Regions from separate parts of the Streptomyces sp. NBC_01077 genome, predicted to be linked through region 2. Evidence: riboswitches for the same ligand, from Rfam matches in the RefSeq annotation. Region 2 holds a riboswitch; each other region holds the start of a gene.
What was found. A riboswitch is a leader RNA that binds a small molecule or an ion and turns the genes downstream of it on or off. The one in region 2 is predicted to bind cyclic di-AMP.

Region 1: another riboswitch for cyclic di-AMP. It lies ahead of OG462_RS08765 (C40 family peptidase); the one in region 2 lies ahead of OG462_RS35555 (peptidoglycan DD-metalloendopeptidase family protein).
Region 3: another riboswitch for cyclic di-AMP. It lies ahead of OG462_RS39755 (transglycosylase SLT domain-containing protein); the one in region 2 lies ahead of OG462_RS35555 (peptidoglycan DD-metalloendopeptidase family protein).

What each region holds. Positions count from the first base shown of each region.
Region 1 is NZ_CP108669.1:2,000,452-2,008,060, reverse strand. Features, by position in the region: gene OG462_RS08800 (class I SAM-dependent methyltransferase) at 1-38, opposite strand, end outside; gene OG462_RS08795 (VOC family protein) at 49-393, opposite strand; gene bioD (dethiobiotin synthase) at 528-1,262, opposite strand; gene OG462_RS08785 (adenosylmethionine--8-amino-7-oxononanoate transaminase) at 1,301-2,581, opposite strand; gene bioB (biotin synthase BioB) at 2,574-3,833, opposite strand; gene OG462_RS08775 (8-amino-7-oxononanoate synthase) at 3,977-5,158, shown strand; gene OG462_RS08770 (ATP-binding protein) at 5,398-5,835, shown strand; gene OG462_RS08765 (C40 family peptidase) at 5,907-6,383, opposite strand; cyclic di-AMP (ydaO/yuaA leader) riboswitch at 6,387-6,583, opposite strand; gene OG462_RS08760 (hypothetical protein) at 6,908-7,213, opposite strand; gene OG462_RS08755 (ATP-dependent Clp protease proteolytic subunit) at 7,221-7,609, opposite strand, start outside.
Region 2 is NZ_CP108669.1:7,874,984-7,882,592, reverse strand. Features, by position in the region: gene OG462_RS35565 (STM4011 family radical SAM protein) at 1-38, shown strand, start outside; gene OG462_RS35560 (SGNH/GDSL hydrolase family protein) at 25-819, opposite strand; gene OG462_RS35555 (peptidoglycan DD-metalloendopeptidase family protein) at 983-1,963, opposite strand; cyclic di-AMP (ydaO/yuaA leader) riboswitch at 1,968-2,155, opposite strand; gene OG462_RS35550 (tyrosine-protein phosphatase) at 2,517-3,338, shown strand; gene OG462_RS35545 (DUF6126 family protein) at 3,346-3,501, opposite strand; gene OG462_RS35540 (helix-turn-helix domain-containing protein) at 3,536-4,219, opposite strand; gene OG462_RS35535 (aspartate aminotransferase family protein) at 4,294-5,682, opposite strand; gene hpnH (adenosyl-hopene transferase HpnH) at 5,696-6,718, opposite strand; gene OG462_RS35525 (1-hydroxy-2-methyl-2-butenyl 4-diphosphate reductase) at 6,726-7,397, opposite strand; gene shc (squalene--hopene cyclase) at 7,397-7,609, opposite strand, start outside.
Region 3 is NZ_CP108669.1:8,873,048-8,880,656, reverse strand. Features, by position in the region: gene OG462_RS39780 (ketose-bisphosphate aldolase) at 1-172, opposite strand, end outside; gene OG462_RS39775 (SIS domain-containing protein) at 249-1,172, opposite strand; gene OG462_RS39770 (DeoR/GlpR family DNA-binding transcription regulator) at 1,321-2,142, shown strand; gene OG462_RS39765 (phosphocholine-specific phospholipase C) at 2,320-4,344, shown strand; gene OG462_RS39760 (hypothetical protein) at 4,410-5,021, opposite strand; cyclic di-AMP (ydaO/yuaA leader) riboswitch at 5,363-5,546, shown strand; gene OG462_RS39755 (transglycosylase SLT domain-containing protein) at 5,551-6,432, shown strand; gene OG462_RS39750 (phosphoribosyltransferase family protein) at 6,416-7,609, opposite strand, start outside.

The sequences.
Region 1 (7,609 bases), 5.9 Mb from region 2:
CCCGGTGACGGGGGCAGCGGGGAGTTCGGCGGTGTCATCGGAGCCTCCTCAGCCCGTCACGAAGCAGAACTCGTTGCCCTCCGGGTCCCGCATGACCTGGAAGGAGCCCTGCTCGTCCGTCACGAGGCCGCCGACCCGGGACGCGCCCGCGGGCAGTGCCTCGTCGGCGGCCAGGGCCGGGTCCTCTACCTCCAGGTCGAGATGGACGCGGTTCTTCACGGCCTTGCCCTCCGGTACCCGCTGGAAGGCGAGCCGGACGAAATCCGGCGGGTCCACGTACGACCAGTCGGCGCTCCGGTCGACCGGAGTACCGCCGAGGAGCCCGGACCAGAACCGGACGAGTACGGCCGGGTCGGCACAGTCGAAGACGATCTCCTGAACGTGAGCGCGCATGCCTCCAGCCTACGGAGCGGGGACCCCCGCGTCCCGCTCCACGAAGGTGCCGCGTACGGCTTCCACGACCCGCCCGCGTACGGCTTCTACGAAGCTCCCGCGTACGGCTTCCACGACCCGCCCGCGTACGGCTTCTACGAAGCTCCCGCGTACGGCTCCGCGAATCGCTCCCCGAACGCCTCCGCGTCCCACGTGCCGCCGAGCGCCGGCCCCAGCCAGCTCCCCGCCGCCGCCCGGAACTCGGCCGGGTCGAGCGACCCCGACCCCTCCGGTACGGCCCCGAGGAGCGGCGCGCGCGCCGCCTCCGGCAGGTCCGCGAGGTTGCAACGCATCGCCAGGTCGGGCGCGTCCGGCCAGCTGCCGACCACCACGCCCAGTTGCTCGATCCCACGCGCCCGTAGCGCTTCCGCCGTCAGGGCCGTGGAGTTGAGCGTCCCTAGGCCCGCCGGGGCCACCACCAGGACCGGTGCGCCGAGCAGCGCCGCCGCGTCCGCGAGCGTGCCGCCCTCCTCGTCGAAGCGGACGAGCAGTCCGCCCGCCCCCTCGACCAGGACCAGGTCGTACTCGGCGGCCAGCTTCCTGGCGGCCTCGGCGACCTCCCCGGGGCCGACCGGGGCGAGCCCGGCCCGCCGGGCCGCCGTGCCCGGGGCCAGCGGCTCCGGGAAACGGCCCAGCTCGGTGGAGCCCACGGCGCCCGAGAGCCGTACGACCTCGTCCGCGTCACCGCGCTCGTCCGGTCCGACGCCCGTCTGCGCGGGCTTGAGCACGGCGACCGACCGCCCGGCGGCCGTGGCCACGGCGGCCACCGCAGCGGTCACGATCGTCTTGCCGATCTCCGTGCCCGTCCCGCTGACGACGACGATTCCCACTGCTGTCCCGGCTCCCATTGCTTTCCCCGTTCTTCCGTTCAGGCCGAGCTCGCCGCCGCGCACACCGCGGCGCAGATCCGGTCCAGGTCCTCGTCGCTCGTCACGTACGGCGGCATCGTGTAGATCAGGTCGCGGAAGGGGCGCAGCCACACGCCCGCCCGGACCGCCGCCTCCGTGGCCGCGGCCATGTCGACGTCGTGGTCGAGCTGGACGACGCCGATGGCGCCGAGCACCCGTACCTCGCGCACGCCGGGGAGGTCCGCGGCGGGGGCGAGCCCCTCGCGGAGCCCCGTCTCGATGCGCTTGACCTCCAGCGCCCAGTCCTGGGACATCAGCAGGTCGATCGAGGCGCAGGCCACGGCCGAGGCCAGCGGATTGCCCATGAAGGTCGGCCCGTGCGCCAGCACGGGAACCTCGCCGCGCGAGATCCCCTCGGCGATCTCCGTCGTGCAGAGCGTGGCCGCCATCGACAGATAGCCGCCGGTCAGTGCCTTGCCCACACACATCACATCGGGCGAGATCCCGGCCTGGTCGGCGCCGAACAGCGTGCCCGTACGGCCGAAGCCGGTCGCGATCTCGTCGAAGATCAGGAGCACCCCGTGCTCGTCGCACGCCTCGCGCAGAACGCGCAGGTACTCCGGCGGGTGGAAGCGCATCCCGCCCGCGTTCTGCACCACCGGCTCCACGATCACCGCGGCGACCTCGTCCGCGTGGAGCGCGATCTGCTCCCGCAGCATCCGGGCGTACGACTCCTCGTACGTGACCGGCGGCGCGTCCACGAAGACCTGGCGCTGGAGCACGCCCGACCACAGCTCGTGCATCCCGCCCTCGGGGTCGCACAACGACATCGGCTGCCAGGTGTCCCCGTGGTAGCCGCCGCGCCAGGTCATCAGGAGCTGCTTGCCGGGCCGGCCCACCGAGCGCCAGTACTGCAGGCACATCTTGGCCGCGACCTCGACGGAGACCGAGCCCGAATCGCTGAGGAAGACGTGCTGGAGGGGCTCGGGGGTGATCTCGACCAGGCGGGTGGCGAGCCGGACGGCCGGCTCGTGGGTGAGCCCGCCGAACATGACGTGGCTCATCCGGTCGAGCTGGCCGTGCGCCGCCTCGTTGAGCACGGGGTGGTTGTAGCCGTGGAGCGCCGACCACCACGAGGACATGCCGTCGATCAACTCGGACTGTCCGTGTACGGGTTCGGCGAGCCGGAGCCGTACACCGGAGGCGGACTCGACGACCAGCGGATCAGTACGCCCCGGCATGGGCCCGTACGGATGCCAGACGTGCGCCCGGTCCAGGGCGAGCAGTTCGTCGTTACGCATTCGGAGCGAGCTCCGTCCCGGCGCCACGGCGGCGCACCGCCACGAGGTCGGGACGGGCACCCGGCACCTCGGTCGCGGGCTCGGCCTCCGGGGCCGCCTGCGCCGCCGGCGCGTGACCGCCGCACGGCCCGCAGCCGCCACCCGCCTCCGCGTGCGAACCGCAGCCCGCGCCCTCCGCCGCGTCCTGCGAGCCGCAGCCCGCCGACGCCTGCGAACCACAACCGCCGCCCGCCGCCGCGAGCGCGTCCGCGCGGTGCTTCGGCAGCGTGGTCGTGCCCGCGCCCTCCACCTCGAAGCCCGCGTCCGCGATCATGTCCAGGTCGGCCTGGCCGGCCTGGCCCTCGCTCGTCAGGTAGTCGCCGAGGAAGATCGAGTTCGCGATGTTCAGCGCCAGCGGCTGCATCGACCGCAGGTGCACCTCGCGGCCGCCCGCGATCCGCACCTCGACGTCGGGGCAGACGAACCGCACCATCGCCAGGATCCGCAGGCAGCGCTGCGGGGTGAGGTTCCACTCCTTGGCGAGCGGGGTGCCCTCGAAGGGGATGAGGAAGTTGACCGGCACCGAGTCCGAGTCGAGCTCGCGGAGCGCGTACACGACGTCGACGAGGTCCTCGTCGGTCTCGCCCATGCCCGCGATCAGACCCGAGCAGGCCGAGAGACCGGCGGCGTGCGCCTTCTGGACGGTGTCCACCCGGTCGGCGTAGGTGTGGGTCTTGGTGATCTCCCCGTACGTCGCCTCGGACGTGTTGAGGTTGTGGTTGTACGCGTCGGCGCCGGCGTCCCGCAGCCGCTCCGCCTGGCCGTCCGAGAGCAGCCCCAGACAGGCGCACACCTCGACGCCCTCGTTCTGCTCCTTGATGGCCTCGATGGTCTTGCCGACCCGCTCGACGTCACGGTCCGTCGGACCGCGGCCGCTCGCCACCAGGCAGACCCGCTTCGCCCCGCCCGCGACACCCGCGGCGGCGGCCTGGGAGGCCTCGTCCGGCTTCAGCCAGGTGTACTTGAGGATCTCGGCCTTGGAGCCGAGCCGCTGCGAGCAGTACGAGCAGTCCTCGGGGCACAGCCCCGACTTCAGGTTCACCAGGTAGTTGAGCTTCACCCGCCGCCCGAACCACTGACGGCGCACCTTGCCGGCCGCCGCCACCACATCGAGCAGTTCGTCGTCGGAGGTCGCCAGGACGGCGAGCGCTTCTTCACGGGTCGGCAGCTCGCGCCGCAGCCCCTTCTCCACCAGCGTGTTCAGCAGGTCCATAAACGCTGATCCTTGCCTACCGCCCACCCCCGGGCCAAGGAGGATCCGAACAAACGCCGCCGATCGAGGTGTGTGGATGACCACATCCCGACCTCGGCATCCTCCGGTTAGGGTCTGTGCGCTGCCTACAAAAGGATCGCCGAATGCCACAGGCCGACGACGCACGGGCCGCGGGCCCGCGCCGTACCGCGTTCGACTGGACCGACGCGGAGGCGCGCCGCCGGGCGGACGCCGGTCTCGTCCGTACGCTGCGGCCCCGGTCGGCCGAGTCGGACCTGCTCGACCTGGCGAGCAACGACTACCTCGGCCTCACCCGCCGCGCGGAGGTCACCGGGGCGGCGGCCGAGGCGGCCAGGCGCTGGGGCGCGGGATCCACCGGCTCACGGCTCGTCACCGGCACCACCCGGCTGCACACCCGCCTGGAGCGCGAACTCGCCGAGTTCTGCGGATTCGAGGCGGCCCTCGTCTTCTCCTCCGGCTACACCGCCAACCTGGCCGCGCTGACCGCGCTCGGGGGGCGGGACTCCCTGATCGTCTCCGACGCCTCCAACCACGCCTCGATCGTGGACGGCTGCCGCCTCGCGCGCGCCGAGACGGCCGTCGTGCCGCACACCGAACCCGAGGCCGTACGCAAGACCCTCGGCGCGCACCCCGGGCGGCGGGCCCTGGTCGTCAGCGACTCCGTCTTCTCCGTCGACGGCGACAAGGCCCCGCTGCCCGAGCTCGCCGCGGCCTGCCGGGAGCACGGCGCCGGACTGGTGGTGGACGACGCCCACGGCTTCGGTGTTCTCGGCGAAGGCGGCCGGGGCGCCCTCCACGAGGCCGGACTCGCGGGCGACGACGACGTCGTCGCCACGCTGACCCTCTCCAAGTCCCTCGGCAGCCAGGGCGGCGCCGTCCTCGGCCCCGCCCGGGTGATCGAACACCTGGTCAACGCGGCCCGCACCTTCATCTTCGACACCGGTCTCGCCCCGGCCGCCGCGGGCGGCGCGCTCGCCGGCCTGCGCCTGATCAGGGCCGAACAGGGCCTCGCCGAGCGGGCCCGTACCGTCGCCACCACGCTCCACCGGCTGCTCACCGACGCCGGACTCACGGCCGCCCGGCCCGACGCGGCCGTCGTCTCGGTGCGCGCGCCCTCCCCGGAGGCGGCGCTGCGCTGGGCCGCGGACTGCCGGGAACAGGGCCTGGCGGTCGGCTGCTTCCGGCCCCCGTCCGTACCCGACGGCATCTCGCGGCTGCGCCTCACGGCCCGCGCCGATCTGACCGACGCGCAGATCGAGCACGCGGTGCGGACGATCCTGCGCACCGCGCCGGCCGCCGGGTAGGGGGTGTCTCGTCGATCAGGCCGGATCAGGGAGCGGCACCGGACGCCGCGAGCCCGGCCTGATCGACAAGACACCCCCCACGGGCCCAAGAGCGTTCCCGGGCAGCAGAGTTCACCGCTTCGGGCGACAGATGGGGACATATCTTGGTGGAACGCCGCGCGGCGCGGCACGATCGGTGGCACTCTGACGCGAAGCGCAATCCGGGGCAGCGGCCCCGGCGGGAAAGGGACAGCGTCGCCATGGCAGATCACCAGGAAGCATCCGTCACGCTGCCGAGCGACCCCGCCTCGGTCCCCACGGCCCGGCGGTACGTCGCGGACGTGCTCACGGGCTGGGGCCTGGACGACGCCGCGGAGATCGCCGACGCGATCCGGCTGATCGTCTCCGAACTGGCCACCAACGCCGTCCTGCACACCCTCGGCCAGTCGCCCACGTTCACGGTCGACGTCCGCCTGGAGCGCGAGGAACGGCTCCACATCGGCGTCACCGACAGCCACCCGCGCCGGCCGCGCCGGCTCCCGGCGGCGGTCCAGCAGGACAACGGCCGCGGCATGGTCATCATCCGCGTCCTGGCGGCGGAGGCCGGCGGCCGCCTCTCGGTCACACCGACCGAGGACGGCGGCAAGACGGTCTGGATCACTCTTCCGTGGACCGTGGCCTCCGTGGCCAGCTGCTAGGTCGTGCCTGGTCGGCCAGGGTACGGCGGCGCCACCGCACCCCTCACGAACGGACCGCTACCGCCGCCTGATCAGCGGACGCGGCCGTAGGAGACCTTCGACGACCAGATCTTGTCGAGCTTCACCCAGGAACCCGTCTTGGGTGAGTGCCAGATCTTGCCGCTACCGGCGTAGATGCCCACGTGGTAGACCCTCCCGCCGGAGTGGAAGAAGACCAGGTCCCCCTTCTGCCTGGTGGAGGCGGAGATGTGCCGGGTCTTGTTGTACTGCTGCTGCGCGGTGCGGGGCAGCGACTTGCCCGCCTTCTTGTACGCGTAGAGCGTCAGTCCGGAGCAGTCGAACCTGGAGGGTCCCGTGCTTCCGTACCGGTACGGGGCTCCCTTCTTGGACGCGGCGACGCTCAGTGCCTTGTTCGCGTGCGTGGTGGCTGCCTGGGCCTCCGATGCCGCACCTGGTGCGAACAACGTGCCGCCGACGGCGGCGAGGGTGAGAGCCGAGACGGCTCCGGCCCGGGACAGCAGGGACGGGACGTGCATCTGCGCGGTCATGCGCAACCCTTCGTCAGCCGCCTGAGAAGGATGACCTGTCGGGTTCGGGCAGGCGAAGATGCCCGGCCGCTGATGCGGCTTCACCCCAAGGGACGGCCCCGCTGCCGAAACAGCGCGTACGTCCCGTAAAAATCGGGTCCTCCACTCCTGCCGATCCAATCCTGTCGACCAGACGTCCGGGACAGCGGCAGGACTCGGCGTCCGCCCGGACCGCCCCGCCGTGGTGGCGGGGGCTTGTCGTCGACAGGGATCTTGACCCACACCCAGGGCGAAATCCGAGCTGAAACGGCGATATGTGAGGCTCCTCACGACTGATCCGTTCGGGTGGACAGGCAGCCTTTGTGATCTTCGGAGGTTTGGCCTACGAGCCTCGCACCAGCGGCGGAACGCCCGATTCCGCCAAATGCGTACACCTGTTGCGCAACTCATCCGACGCATATGTCGACTCGTCTACTACGCCGAACGGGGGAGCGATTCTGCGGTGCGCGTCGCCCGTCCGGACCTGGACACGACACGCGGGAATGTCAACTCGCCTGAGCTCGCGGGACGGTGACGCGGTCGGCTCGGCGCTCCCCGTCCAACACCCTTAGGGCGCGCGCCAACGTGTCCGCGTGCACCTCGGTCTCGCCCCGCATATGCATGAGCGTCAGGGCTTGGAGAAGCGCCTCCGCCCGCCCCACCAGGGCCTGTGCCGCGCGAAGTGCTCCATAGGTATGCGTACCCCTGGATGGATTGATCTTCCCGAGGAGGTCGACGACTTCGAGGTAGGAGTCGACCAGTTCACTCTCGGCACGCGTCAGGGCGGGCAGCGGCGGCAGCTCGGGAACCACGGCCGGCTCACCCCGCCGTGCCGCCGGCGCCCGCGCGCCGGCTCGTGATCACGTGGTCCACGAGGCCGTACGCGACCGCCGCCGGCGCGTCCAGGACCGTCAGGCGATCGAGGTCGGCGTCGATCCGCTCCCGGTCCTGCCCCGTGTGCTCGGTGAGCATCCCGGCCACCAGGGCGCGAAGTCGGAGCAGTTCGCGCGCCTCCAGGTCGAGGTCGCTCAGCTGGCCCTGCAGCGGCTCGTCCACGGCGGGCTGCTGGAGGGTGATCCGGGCGCAGGGGAGGATCATGCGCTTGCCCGGGGTGCCGCTGGCGAGCAGGACGGCGGCGGTGGACACGGCCTGGCCCAGGCAGGTGGTCTCCACGTCGCAGTGGAGCGAGCGCATCGTGTCGTAGATCG
Region 2 (7,609 bases):
TGCACCCGCCTGCGGTCCCCGGAACTACAGGGGCATGAGGTCGGGGCGCTTCGCCTCGACGTGGTCGCCGGAGCTCTCGCCGCGCAGCCGGCGGCCGATCCAGGGCACGAGGTACTCCCTGGCCCAGTGGATGTCGTCGCGGCGCACCTCGAGCGTGCCGCGCGGGGGTACCGGCGGCCACGCCTGGTCCGGGTCGGCCGGCACCGGCATGCCGAGGACCTGGGCGGCGCGCAGGGCGACCCGGGTGTGGCCGTCGGACGAGAGGTGCAGCCGGTCGTCGTCCCAGGCGCGCCGGTCCTGCACGGACTTCAGGGACCAGAGGTCGAGGACCGGACAGCCGTAGCGGTCCGCGATGGCCCGGACGTGCCCGTTGTACGTGGCGATCTTGCCGCGCAGGTGCTTGAGGAGCGTGACGCCGCGCGTGTCGAAGCCGGTGGTCACCATGACGGTGCCGACGGCGGAGGTCAGTTCGGCGACGGCGCGCTCGAAGCGCTCGGCGACGTCGTCGGGGTCCGTGCCGGGGCGGATGATGTCGTTTCCGCCGGCGCAGAAGGTCACCAGGTCGGGGGCGAGTTCCTTCGCCCGGGGGACCTGTTCCGCCACGATCTGGTCGAGGAGGCGCCCGCGTACGGCCAGGTTGGCGTAGCGGAAGGCGTCGTGCTCCGGCAGCTGGTCGGCGAGCAGCACCGCGAAGCGGTCCGCCCAGCCCACGTACGTCCCGTCGGGCCCGGGGTCTCCGACGCCCTCGGTGAAGCTGTCACCGATCGCCGCGTACGACCCGAATGCGTTCTTGTCTCTTGATCTCGAATCGTCTGCCACGGGAGCACATCCTTCCCTTTCGGATGTGACCTACGCGACCGTAAGGAGGGGTTGACGCCGGGTGACATATGCCACCGATAAAGAATTTGCCAAGCCGGAATAGACGGGGAACACGCCGGAGGCCCGGCACGCGTGTGCCGGGCCTCCGAGTGACGACGGGGCGTCAGATGTTCACACCGTGCTGACGCAGGGCGGAGATCGGGTCGATGTCGGAGCCGTACTCCGGCCCGGTACGCATCTCGAAGTGCAGGTGCGGGCCGGTGACGTTGCCGGTCGCGCCGGAGAGGCCGATCTGCTCGCCGCCGCTCACGGTCTGGCCGGCGGAGACGGAGATCGAGGAGAGGTGGGCGTACTGCGAGAAGGTGCCGTCGGCGTGCTGGATGACGACCTGGTTGCCGTACGCGCCGCCGTCGCCGGCGGAGTAGACGGTGCCGGGGCCGACCGCGACGATCGTGGTGCCGGTGGAGGCCATGAAGTCGACACCGGTGTGGTAGCCGGAGGACCACATGGAGCCGGCGGCGCGGTACGGGGTGGACATGCCGCCGCTGACCGGGGCGACCCAGCCGGAGGAGGAGGTCGCGCCGGCCGAGGAAGAGGAGCCGGACGACTGCGTGCTCGCGGCCGGGGCGGCGGAACGCTCGCTGCTTCGGGAGGCGCGCGAGGTGTCGCCGTTCTTCGCGGAGTCGCTCGAAGAGGCCTTCGCGGAGCTCTTGGGAGCGGCGGCCTTGGGCGCGGCGGCCGGAGCGGTGCTCTTGGCGCCGAGGGTGAGCCTCATTCCGGGCAGGATGAGCGAGGGGTTCTCGCCGACGACCTGGCGGTTGTCCGCGTACAGCTTCTGCCAGCCACCGGTGAGGTGGTGCTCGGCGGCGATCTTCGACAGGTAGTCGCCCCGCACGACGGAGTACGTCTTCGGCGCGGCCTTGGCGGTGGTGGGCGCGGCCTCGGCGACGGCGGGGGCCTTCACCTGGGCGGCGGCGGTGACGGCCTGGCCGGGAGCGGCGGCCGGGGCGGCCTGCTCGGCGGCGTGGGCGCCGGTGGCACCGAGGAGCGGGAGGGCGACAACGGCGCCTCCCGTACCGGCGGCGACGATTCCGCGGGTCAGGGGGTTGCTCTTGGGACGGCGGTGCTTACCCTTCGCGGGCATGGCGAATTCCTCTCCGGCGCCTACGAGGTGAGCTGTCGGGTTCGGACTGGAGATGTCCGGCCGCGCTCTCACGCGGCTTCACCCCGAGCCGTCCTGCGTCGCGGGACCGGCGTACTTCCTGGGTCCCCCGCTCCTGCCACGCATGGGATGAGTGGAATTCCGGACGGTGGCAGGATTCGGCGGTCCGACCGGATTGACGGTGACGCTAGACGAGCCGGGTCGGCGCGAACAAGCCAATGATTTCTTCCGGCTTTCCCCGTACGGCCTTTCACCCGGAATTCCGGTCACCCTCCGTGGATGACGGACCTTCGATTTCCTTTTTCCGTACGGCAATTGCTCCGGCCCGTCGGCCACGATCCGTCACTTCTATGACCCTGCTCACGCGCCGGGTCTCATCTCGCCTGTAAACAGGGCGCGTTATACACAACGCCTCAAATTCGGACAGATCGCCCATTCCCGTCCAGGGGGGTGCGCCATCACGGCCTCACCTGGATGATTGCCCCTGGAACCGACCACGCGTCGGGTACCCGAACGTCGACCCCCAGGAGCATCCGTGACGCAGCAGCTGCCGCAGGTCCCGCCCACCGAAGCGAACGAACCCGAGCTGGCCGAGGTCCGCAACTTCCGGGACGTGGGCGGCCTGCCGACGACGGACGGGCGTGCCGTGCACCCCGGCCGCCTCTTCCGCAGCGGCCACCTCGCCCACGCCACCGAGGAGGACGTCGCCTTCCTCGACTCGCTCGGGCTGCACACCGTCTTCGACTTCCGGAACCTGGCCGACCGCAAGGTCGAGGGCCCGGACGTCGACCTTGCGGGTGTACGGAACGTGAACATACCGCTCAACGACCCGGCCGACGGCAAGGAGTTCTGGAAGCTCGTCCGCGACGGCGACATCGAGCAGCTGCGGGACATCCTCGGCGACGGCAAGGCCGCGACCCGAATGTCCGACTCGTACCGGAAAATGGTGGTCGAGCGGACCGGGGAGCACAGCCGGATCCTGCACTCCCTGGCGGAGGACAGCCTCCCCGCCCTGATGCACTGCGCGGCCGGCAAGGACCGCGCCGGGCTCTCCATCGCGATCACCCTGCTGGCCCTCGGGGTCGAGCGGGAGGCGATCGAGGCCGACTACGTGAAGTCGAACGACCCGCACCGCCGCTACAAGGTGCGCCGCAGCTCCACCGCCCCGGACGCGATGTCGCCCGAGGTGATGGAGCTGCTGAGCCCGCTGTTCGACGCGCGGGTGGAGTATCTGCGGGGCGCCTTCGAGACGATCGAGGCGACCTGGGGCTCGGTGGACACCTACCTCGCGGAGGGCCTGAAGCTCTCCCCGGAGACCCTCGCGCGCCTGCGGGAGCGCCTCCTCACGGAGGCGTGACCAGGACCTACTGGTTCTGCCCGCCCAGCATGAAGAGCAGGTAGAGGAAGCCGGCGAAGAGGTGCCCGGCGATCAGATAGGCGAAGAGGCGCAGGACGAGACCCTTGGGGAACTTGCCCTCGCCTCGCTCTTCGCCGGTGACAGGTCGTGACTTCTCGGACATCTCGGTCCTTTTCTGTCGAAGGAAGTACGCGGGATCAGCGCCGATGCGGAGTTCCGTCGCCGAGGCACAGCTCGGCCGCGGGACTCTGCATCAGGGTGTGGACGAAGAGCAGCTCGGCCCCGCCCGGGGTCGCCGCCCCGATCCGGTGCGGGGTCAGCGAGTCGAAGTGCGCGCTGTCCCCTGGATCGAGGATGTGCACGGCCTCGCCGAGTGCGAGCCGCACCCGGCCCTCCAGGACGTGGATCCACTCCTCACCCGGGTGGACGCGCACGATGTCGGCCCGGGTGGCGTACGGCACATGCACCCGCAGGCACTGCAGGGCGCGCCCGGCGCCGCCCAGCTGGCGGTAGATCCAGCCGTCGGCCTCGACGGGTTCGGAGCGGCCGGCCCGGACGACGGGGTCGCGCTCGGGCAGTGTCTCGCCGAGGAGCTCGGAGACCGTCGTACCGTAGATGCGGGCGAGGGCCAGCAGCATCGGAAGCGAGGGCTGCCGGTTCCCCGTCTCCAGACGCGAGAGGTGGGCGGGCGAGAGGCCGGCCCGCTGGGCGGCGGCTTCCAGGGTGAGTCCCCGACGGCGGCGCAGGGCCCGCAGCTGTGGGGCGACGTCGGGCAGGGCGCCGGACGTGGCAGGGTCGGCCAGGACGCCGGACGTGGCGGCGTCGGGCGGGACGCCCGGGGTGGCGGGGTCCGGGGAGGTTCCCCCGGGGACGTGGTCCATGCGTCCATTCCGCCAGGATCGTGCCTCTGAGGCAAGTTTCTTGCCTCCGAGGCAAAAACCCGGGGTCGTACGGGTCAGCGTTGCGCCACCGCCTGTTTGACCAGGGTCTTCCCGAAGTCCCACATCAGCCCGCCACCGCCGTGGGCCTCGTCCATGACCGCCGTGAAGGCGGTCACGAACCGGTCCACGTCCGCCTCGTCGATGACCAGCGGCGGGATCAGCTTGATCACCTCCAGATGGTCCCCGGAGACCTGGGTGAGGATCTGGTGCCGCTGGAGCAGCGGGACGACGACCATCTGGGCGAAGAGTCCCTTGCGGGCCGCCTGGAGCATCGTCCAGCGCCCGCGCAGCCCCAGGGAGGACGGCCTTCCGAACTCGATCCCGATCATCAGTCCGCGCCCGCGGATCTCGTGGAGCAGCTCGTACCGGGGCACGAGCTCCTTCAGCCGCCCGGAGAGCAGGTCGCCGATCCGGCGGGCGTGCGCGACCGTCCCCTCGTTCTCCATGACGGAGAGGACGGCGAGCCCGGCCGCCATGGCCTGCGCGTTGGACCCGAAACTCGCCGAGTGGACCAGGACCCGGTCCATCGACGAGTAGACCTTCTTGAAGATCCAGTCCTTGCCGAGGGTGGCGCCGACCGGCACGTAGCCGCCGGAGAGCGCCTTGGCGACACAGACCAGGTCGGGTTCGACGCCCTCCTCGTGCTGGTACGCGTAGAAGTCGCCGGTCCTGCCGAGGCCGGTCTGCACCTCGTCGGCGATGAGCAGGGCCCCGTGCCGGTGGAGCAGCTCCTGGGCGGCGCGCAGGAAGCCCGGCGGTGCCGCGTGGACGCCCTTGCCCTGGATGGGTTCGACGACGAAGGCGGCCACGTCGCCCTTGCGCAGCTCCCGCTCCAGGGCGTCGAGGTCGCCGAGCCCGATCGCCGTGTCGGGCAGCAGCGGGGCGAAGCCGTCCCGGAAGCCGTTCTCGCCGTTCACGGAGAGGGAGCCGGTGGTGAGCCCGTGGAAGGCGTGGGTGCAGTAGAGGACCCTCGGCCGCCCGGTGGCGTACCGGGCGAACTTGAGGGCGGTCTCCACGGCCTCCGTGCCGCTGTTGCCGAAGAAGACCCGGTCGAGGTGCGGGCTGTGGGCGAGCAGCCGCTCCGCGAGGAGTCCGGGCAGTGGCTGGCAGTCGAAGCGGGTGAGGTCGGCGAGCTGGGCGTCCAGGACGTCGTGGAGGGCCTGGCGGACGACGGGGTGGTGCCGTCCGAGGCCCATCACGCCGAAGCCGGCGAGCATGTCGAGGTGGTCGACCCCGTCGGCGTCCCAGAAATGGGCGCCCTCGGCCCGCTCGTACACCTTGTCGAAGCCGATGGTGTGGAGCATGCGCGGCAGCTGGTGGTTGAGGTAGCGGGCGTGCAGCTCGTACCGCTCGCCGCCGCGCTCGGCGAGCAGCGCCCGCAGGTCGAACTCCTCGCCGCTCATCGCCGCCCCGTCCTCACGCGTTGTTCCCGGAGACGGTCTCCCTGACCGCGCGCAGGGATTCCTTGAGGGAGCCCATGGTGGCGAGGACGGCGGTGGGCTCGTAGCCGCAGTGCGCCATGCAGTTGGCGCAGCGCGGGTCCTTGCCGCGGCCGTACTTGTCCCAGTCGGTGTCCTCGATGAGTTCGCGGTACGTCGGGACGTATCCGTCGCTCATGAGATAGCAGGGTCGCTGCCAGCCGAAGAGCGAGTAGTTCGGAATGGCCCAGGCGGTGCACGGGAAGTCCGCCTTTCCTTCCAGGAAGTCCAGGAAGAGCGGCGAGTGGTTGAGCCGCCAGCGGCGCCGGTTTCCGCCGGCGAAGGCCTTCTTGAAGAGTTCGCGGGTCTGCTCGACGCCGAGGAAGTGCTCCTGGTCTGGGGCCTTCTCGTACGCGTACGCGGGCGAGATCATCATCTCGTCGACCTGGAGGTCGTCGTTGAGGAAATTGAGGACCTCGATGATGGTCTGCGGGGTGTCGGTGTTGAAGAACGTCGAATTGGTGGTGACGCGGAATCCGCGCCGCTTGGCCTCCTTGATGGCCGCCACCGCCTCGTCGAACACGCCTTCCTTGGCGACGGATTCGTCGTGCCGCTCGCGCAGGCCGTCGATGTGCACGGCGAAGGCGAAGTACGGCGAGGGCGTGAAGTTCTCCAGCTTCTTGCGCAGCAGCATCGCGTTGGTGCAGAGGAACACGTACTTCCTCTTGGCCACCAGCTGGCGCACGATCTCGTCGATCTGAGGGTGCATCAGGGGCTCGCCGCCCGCGATGGACACCATGGGGGCGCCGGACTCGAGGACGGCGCCGACCGCCTGGGCGACCGGCATGCGCTGCTTGAGGACACCTGCCGGGTGCTGGATCTTTCCGCAGCCCTCGCACTTGAGGTTGCAGGCGAACAGCGGCTCCAGTTCGACGATCAGCGGGAACTTCTCACGCTTGCGGAGCTTCTGTTCGAAGAGGTAGGTCCCGACCCGGATGGACTGACGGAGCGGCATGGCCATAACTCGCTCACCTCCTGGGGAGCAGCAAAGAACGGTGCCATTCGAAGAATGCGGGAAGGACGGCACGAAGAACGCGGAAGGCCGATATTCCCCCGCGTACCGTGCCGATCCGGACCAGTTCATGTTCTGGAGCGTCCACGACCACCCGGACGGCCGCAACCGGGCGGGCGTAGGGCCCGTCCCCGAGCGCTCCGGCGGCCCGGGCCGTCCGCAGGGTCGCCGCGGACTCCATGTCGACGGCGATGGCGCCGGTGGCCCGCAGCGCGGCCCGCTCGGGACCGCGCACGACGTGGTCGGATCCGGTCAGCGGACCGGTGTGGACGGCCCGCCCGGGCAGGGCCCTGACCAGGGCCTTCACCAGGAGCTCGGTCCCGGCGCAGGAGATCCTGCCGTCGGGGCCGCGGGTCTCGTCGGCGACGATCAGATCCCCCGGGTGCATGCCGGGCGAGAGCCCGGCACAGAAGCCGGAGGCGATGACGGCGGCGTCCTGCCACCCCTGCTCGCCGAGGGCCCGGGAGACGGCCCTGCGGGCCCGGTCCGGCCCCATGCCCGTACGGAGCACCGTGACGGGCCCGGGGGCCCCGGCGCGGTCCCCGGTGCGCAGGGCGAGCTGCTCGATGCCGAGGGCGCAGGCGATCAGCAGCGGCGGTGGGGCGCCGGGGCCCGGCTCGCGCCCCATCAGCGGCCCTTGCCGGGCGAGGGCTCCCCGTACACGTAGCGTCCCAGCGCCGTGAGGGGGAAGACCTGACGGTAGAGGTGGTAGTTGATGGAGAAGTCCCAGGGGAAGCCGGTACCGGTGAAGTAGGGCTCGTCCCAGGAGCCGTCCTCGCGCTGGGTCTCGGCCAGCCAGGCGACGCCCCGCCGGACGGGTCCGGAGTCGCGCTCGCCGGC
Region 3 (7,609 bases), 1.0 Mb from region 2:
CGTGGTAGCGGACGGTGTTCTCGCTGATCTGCAGGACGACGGGGCGGTCGGCGTTCTCGGCGCCGGCCACGATGGCCTGGGCGTGTTCGAGCTGGAGGACGTTGAACGCCCCCACACCGGTGCCCGCCGCGCGGGCGCGGCGGACGATCTCATCGGTCGGCGTCAACGGCATGGTCCTTCTCCGGGGGTGTGAGCGGGGTGCGGGGTGGGTGGGGCTGGAGCGGTGCGGGTTCGGAGCCGGTGCGCGGTCAGGCGGGGACGTCCCCGAGGACGACCGAACGGGTGAGGTTCCGCGGGGTGTCCGGGTTCAGGCCCTGGGCCTCGGCGACGGCCACCGCGAGCCGCTGGGCCCTGATCAGGTCCGCGAGCGGGTCGAGGTCGCTCTCGGCGAGGGTGCCGCCGACCTTGCGCACCTCGTCCGCGAGTCCGGCCGGCAGGGCGCCGAAGCCCCAGGTGACCCGGCCGGGTCCGGTGATGCTGATCGGGCCGTGGCGATACTCCATCGAGGGGTACGCCTCCGTCCACGCGCCCGCGGCCTCGCGCATCTTCAGCCCGGCCTCCAGGGCGAGCCCGTAGGTCCAGCCCATGCCGAGGAAGGTGAACTGCTCCGCCGTACGCACGTTCTCGTCGAGCGGGGAGGCGAGGGCCAGTTCGGCGTCCCGCGCGGCCTCCTCGACGGTGGCCACCCCCTCGGGCAGGGCGTCCTCGGCCTCCAGGTGCGCGCGGAAGAGGGCGAGCGCCGTGGTGGCGAAGCGAGTCTGGACCACGGACTCCTCGTCCGCGAAGTCGAGGACGGCGACCTCGTCGGCGAGGTCCATCACCGGGGTCGTGGGGTCGGCCGTGACCGCGCCCGTGGGGATCGTGCCGCGCAGCCGGGTCAGGACGGCCAGGACCTCGCTGGTGGTGCCGGATCGGGTGATGGCCACGACCCGGTCGTAGCTGCGCCCGTAGGGGAACTCGGAGGCCGCGAAGGCGTCGGTCTCCCCGTGGCCGCCGGACTCGCGGAGCTCGGCGTAGGCCAGGGCCATGAACCAGGAGGTGCCGCAGCCGATCACCGCGACCCGCTCGCCCCGCCGGGGCAGTGCGGAGGTGTGCTGGGACAGGGTGCGGGCAGCCTGACGCCAGGTCGTCGGCTGGGACGCGATCTCCACGGCGGTACGGGTGGTGCTCATGCCGGTCTCCTTGCAAGAAGAGTGCACAGGAATGATGGAAGATGCTTGAAGTCGATGCCATTCAAGCAGAAACATGCATCTGCTTTCCAGGTCCGGCGCGCGTCGACGGATAGAATCGGACGCGCGCACGAGCCCGAGGGAGGGACCCATGTCCAAGCACGAGCGGTGGAACACGCTCCTTGAACTACTTGCGGCCTCGGGGAAGCTGGAGGTCGAGGAAGCGGCGACCACCCTCGACGTCTCCGCCGCCACGATCCGCCGGGACCTCGACGAGCTCGCCGAGCAGCAGCTGTTGATCCGGACACGGGGTGGGGCGGTCGCCCACGGCGTCTCGTACGAGCTGCCCCTGCGCTACAAGTCGACGCGGCACGCCACGGAGAAGCGCCGGATCGCGGAGGCCGCCGCCGATCTGATCGCCCCCGGCGAGGTCGTGGGGCTCAACGGGGGTACGACGACGACGGAGGTGGCGCGGGCCCTCGCCCTGCGGTTCGCGAGCGGCCGGGCCGACACCGCGGGGACGGCCGGGACGGCGGGGACGGCGAACACCGGGCCCGCGCTGACCGTGGTCACCAACGCGCTCAACATCGCGGGCGAGCTGGCGGTGCGCCCGCAGATCAAGATCGTCACCACCGGCGGGGTCGCGCGCCCCCAGACGTACGAACTGGTGGGCCCCCTGACGGTCGGGGTGCTCAACGAGGTCGTGCTCGACGTGGTGGTGCTGGGGGTCGACGGGGTCGACGCCGGACTCGGGGTGATGGCGCACCAGGAGGACGAGGCGAGCATCAGCCGGCTCTTCGCGGAGCGGGCGAGCCGGGTCGTCGTGGTGACCGACTCCTCGAAGATGGGCCGCCGGGCCTTCGCCCGGATCTGCGGTCTGGACCGCATCGACCTGCTCGTCACCGACACCGGCATCAGCCAGGAGGCGGTCGCCCAGCTCACCGAGGCCGGGGTGAAGGTCCTCACCGTCTAAACCCTCGAACGCCATTGGTATGAAGTCGGACCAATCCACAGCCCCATACCCCTTGGCCCTACGGCGCCCTGGGGTGTTAATCCATTAATTACCGCACGGCTGTATACCTTTAAGCTCGCCTCCCCCATCATGTCTCCGATGTGCCGCCGGGGCACACCGTGACAGGAGAGGCGGAGCATGATTCCCATCAGCCGCAGAGGATTCGTCGGTATCGGCGCGGGGCTCGTGGCGGGCGCGGCGCTGCCGACGGCCCCGGCCTCCGCCGCCGCGAGCGGAGCCACCGGCACCCTCACCGATGTCCGGCACGTGGTGATCCTCATGCAGGAGAACCGCAGCTTCGACCACTACTTCGGCACCCTGCGAGGCGTCCGGGGCTTCGCCGACCGCGCCGCGGGCAATCTGCCCGGGGGCTGGGGGATGTTCAACCAGCCCAACTGGGGCGGCCGCCAGTACCCCTGGAAGCTCAGCGACACCCCGCCCGCCGGCGGTGTGGACGGCGAGACCCTCGCCCAGTGCAACGGCGACCTGCCCCACAGCTGGACCTCGCAGCACGCCGCTTGGAACAAGGGCCGCCTCGACAACTGGGTCACCGGGGTGGGCAACACCCGGACGCTCGGCCACCTCGACCGCGAGGACATCCCCTTCCACCACGCGCTCGCCGACCACTACACGATCTGCGACGCATACTTCTGCTCGACGCTGAGCGCCACCGGCCCCAACCGCACCTTCCTGTGGAGCGGGAAGATCGACGGCTCCAGCAAGGACGGCGGCGACGAGTCGGGCCTCACGTGGGAGACGTACGCCGAGGCGCTCCAGCGGGCCGGGGTGAGCTGGAAGGTCTACCAGAACGCCCAGGACAACTACGGCGACAACGGCCTCGCGTACTTCAAGAAGTTCACCGACGCGCGGCCGGGCGACCCGCTGTACGACCGCGGCATGGGCTCGGTACCCAAGGTCACGGGCTCGACCCCGGACGACATCGCCGCCGCGATCCGCGCCGATGTCGTCGCGGGCACACTGCCCCAGGTGTCGTGGGTGGTGGCGAGCGAGGCGTTCTCGGAGCACCCGTACGCGCCGCCCGGGGACGGCGCGCACTTCGTGGATCTCGTCCACCGCGCGCTCGCCGCCGACGCCGAGGTGTTCGACTCGACCGTGCTGTTCCTCAACTACGACGAGAACGACGGCTTCTTCGACCATGTGCCGCCGCCCGTCGCTCCCCCGGGCACCCCGGGCGAGTACCTCGACGGCGTGCCGATCGGTCTGGGCTTCCGCGTCCCGATGATTGTCATGTCCCCGTGGACCCGGGGTGGCTGGGTGAGCTCGGAGGTCTTCGACCACACCTCGGTCCTGCGCTTCATGGAGAGCTGGACGACAGCCCTCGGCACACCGGCCGCCTGCCCCAACATCAGTGCCTGGCGGCGGAAGGTGACGGGCGATCTGACCGGAGTCTTCGACTTCGCCCACCCGGTGTACGGAGTACCGGCCGGCCTCCCCTCCACGTCGAAGGTCATCGGCCAGTCGACCTGCGGTCCGCTGCCGAACCCGGCCCCCCAGAACAACGCCCAGCCCGGGCAGGAGCCCGGCACCCGGCCGGCCCGCGCACTGCCGTACCAGGTGAACGGCAACCTCGACCGCTTCGAGTTCGGGGCCGCGGGCAAGATCCTCGCCTGGTTCTCGATGACGAACCAGGGAACCGAGGCCAAGCGGGCGGCGCACTTCTCCATCCACCCGCACCAGCACCGCGACACGGCCGCCTGGCAGTACACGGTCGACGCGGGCGGCACGGCCACCGACTACTTCAACATCGGCCTGGGGTCGGGGTCCGGCAAGTACGACATCTCGATGATGGGCCCCAACCGCTTCCTGCGCCGGTTCATCGGGGACGCCGCCAAGGCCGGCAAGGCCATCGAGGTGACGTCCCGGTTCGCGACGGAGGCGGGGACGGGCCGGACGGCCCTGTGGTTCAAGCTGAGCAACACCTCGGCCGGACCGGTGACCTTCACGATCCGCTCGAACGCCTACCGCACGGACGGCCCCTGGACCTACACGGTCCCGGCCGGCTCCACGCGTGAGGACTTCTTCAACGCGGTCGCCTACAACAACGGCTGGTACGACTTCACGATCCTCGCCGACATCGACGGCACCTGGTCGCGCCGGTACACCGGGCACATCGAGAACGGGGCGCCGAGCATCACCGGATGATCCCCGCACCCGGGTCAGTCCGTGAACGGTCCGCGTGCGGCACCTCGGAGCGGTGTCGGCGGTCGTCAGTGGCCGGCGTGCGCCGCACGCCGGCTCGTCGCGTCGAGGAGGGCCACCGCGTCGGCGGCCGTACGGCCCGGGGCCCGGTTCCACGGCCCGATCAGCTCGCCCCACCCCCGTGACCGGAGCTCGGTCATGATCCAGGCGGCCGCCTCGTTCATGGTCGTCGCGCTGCCGTAGCCGAGCCGGTGGGCGGCGAGAAGCGCACCGCAGACGCACCGGGCCCCGCGCGCGTCGCGCAGCTTGTACGGGGCGTTCTGCCAGCCCCACTCCGTCAGGACGAGGCGCGCGTAGCCGAGGTGGACCGAGGGGCGCAGCTCAGGCCGGCCGATGCGACGCCAGGCGTGCAGCCGGTCGGGCAGGACGGCTCCGATCCGGCCGGGAAACCGGCGCTCGGCGGGAAGGGGCGGCGGCAGCGCGTCGAGCGCATCGGCGACGAGCCGGTCCACCGGAACGGTGAGCAGGTCACGCCAGCCCTCCGTACCCGGATCCGTGTCGTCGGGCACGGTAGGGGCGGTCCAGTCCGTGACGATGCGCTGCCAGGTGGCGCTCTCGTAGAGGGCGGCGGCCTCGCGGTCGAGGGCATCGGGGTTGAGCAGGGAGGCGGAAGGCGGCATCCGGGCGGCTCCTCGGTCGGGGTCACTCCATCTTTCATGACGAATGTCGGCTTTGCGACTTTTGCCCTTGAGTGCCCACCCCACCGATGGGGCTTTCTTCGCTACTCCCCCATTAACAGAATTACAGTGCATATTCGGACATTGAACACCTGGTGATGCGACTCACTTCCCCGGAGACACCCCGGTGATCGAAGTCCGCGCATGCCGTGCCGGACAAGGAAGTTCGACGGGTCCGCCGTACGGTCGATCTTGAATTCCATGAATTCTGTGATCCATTTACCGGGTCCGCGACTCCGGTCCTCTTGTTCTCCGTCGCATTACTGGCCTACGGTCGCCTCCATTCGAGCGGATCGCCGAATCCTGCCACCGCTCGAAATACCTCCCTTTCACCCGACGGCAGGAGCGGGGGACCCACGAATACGCCGGCCCGGAATCCGGAACGGCTCGGGGTGAAGCCGCGTGCGCGCGGCCGGACATCTCCAGTCCGAACCCGACAGCTCACCCCGAAGGCGCCGGAGAGGAATCCGTCATGCCTGCTCACGGTAAGCACCGCCGCCCCCGCCGCCGCCCCGTCTCCCGTGGACTCGCGCTGGTCGGCACGGGCGGAGCCGCTCTTGCCCTCCCGCTGATCGCCCCGGCCGTGGCCGGCGCCGCACCCGTTTCCGGAGCCCCGGAAATCGCCGCCAAGGCCGTCACCGCGCCCGCCGCTCCGGTCGCCGCGAAGGCCCTCGCCAAGGCTCCCGCAGCCCCGGCCGCCGCGCGCACCTACACGGTCGTCAGTGGTGACTCGCTTTCCCTCATCGCCCAGAAGAAGGGAATTCAGGGCGGCTGGAAGGGTCTTTACCGGGCCAACAAGAGCACCGTGGGTGACAATCCGTCACTTATTCATCCAGGTCTTGAACTGACGCTTCGTCGGGATTCCGTGAAGGCCGCCCCCGCGCAGGCGAAGAAGGCCGCCACGACCGAACGGGCGAACCGCTCCGAGCGCCGGACCGCCACCCCGGCCGTCGCCACCAACACCGGTGCCTCGGCCGCCGCTCCCGCCGCCGCCGCTCCGGTCCAGGCCGCTCCCGTCGCCGCCACCCAGTACGCGAACAACCTCGACGGCTGGATCCGGCAGTCGCTGGACATCATGGCCCTGCGCGGCATCCCCGGTTCGTACGAGGGGATCCACCGCAACGTCATGCGTGAGTCCTCCGGCAACCCCCAGGCCATCAACCTCTGGGACTCCAACGCCGTGGCCGGCACCCCGTCGAAGGGCCTGCTCCAGGTCATCGAGCCGACCTTCCTCGCCTATCACGTGCCCGGCACGTCGATGGACCTGTTCGACCCGGTCGCCAACATCACCGCCGCCTGCAACTACGCGGCCGACCGCTACGGCTCCATCGACAACGTCAACGGGGCCTACTGACCCGGAAGTGCCCGGTGAACCAGGAGGTGGCGAGTTCCGCCACCTCCTCCAGGGCACCCGGCTCCTCGAAGAGGTGCGTGGCGCCCTCCACGACGTCCAGCCGGCTCTCGCAGCGCAGAAGCGACTCGGCCCGCCGGTTGAGGTCCAGGACCAGCGCGTCCGCGCCTCCGACCACGAGGAGCGTCGGCGCCTCGACCCTGGCCAGGTGGTCGGCCGCGAGGTCCGGTCGACCACCGCGTGAGACGACGGCGGCCACGGACGACTCCGGTTCGCCCGCCGCCCACAGCGCGGCGGCCGCTCCCGTACTGGCGCCGAAGTAGCCGAGCGGGAGGCCGTCGCTCTCGGGCTGCTCGGCGAGCCACTCCGTGGCGCGGGCAAGCCTGCCGGCCAGCAGCGGTGTGTCGAAGACATGCGCCCGGTCGACCGCCTCGACCTCGGTGAGCAGGTCGAACAGCAGCGTTCCGAGTCCCGCCCGATTCATTGCCGTCGCGACCGCCCGGTTCCGGGGGCTGTGCCGGCTGCTGCCGCTGCCGTGGGCGAACAGGACGATGCCGATGGCGCCCTCGGGCACCGCGAGCCGCCCGGCAAGGGTGACCCCGGCGGCGACGGGGATCCGTACGTCCGCGTCCTGGACGACCGGGCCGTGCGCGGCACGGTTCCGGTCCAGGCAGGCGAGGACCTCCTCGTCCGCGGTCTGAGCGAAGTCCCGGTAGAACTGTCCGATCGCGTAGAACAGCTCAGGCTCGTGCACGCTCACCGTCTCGTCGGCCTCGCCGCCGAGACGGGCCGTCCATCCCCGTGGCGCCACCGGCACCGCGAGCACGATCCGCGCGGCGCCCCTGGCCCGTACCACCCGGCAGGCCGCCAGAGCCGTGGCACCCGTGGCAAGACCGTCGTCCACCACGAGGACCGTCCGGCCTTCGAGCGGCACGGATGGCCGGCTGCCCCGATATCGACGGGTCCTCTGATCGAGCTCGGCGTGCTCGCGCTCCTCGACCGCGGCCAGATCGCGCGCCCCCACCCCGGCCTCGCGGAGCACCCGCTCGTTCACCACGCGCACGCCGCCCTCGCCCAGCGCACCCATCGCGAGCTCCGGCTGCTGGGGCACGCCCAGCTTCCGTACGAGACAGATGTCGAGCGGGGCGTCGAGAGCATCGGCCACCTCGGCCGCCACCGG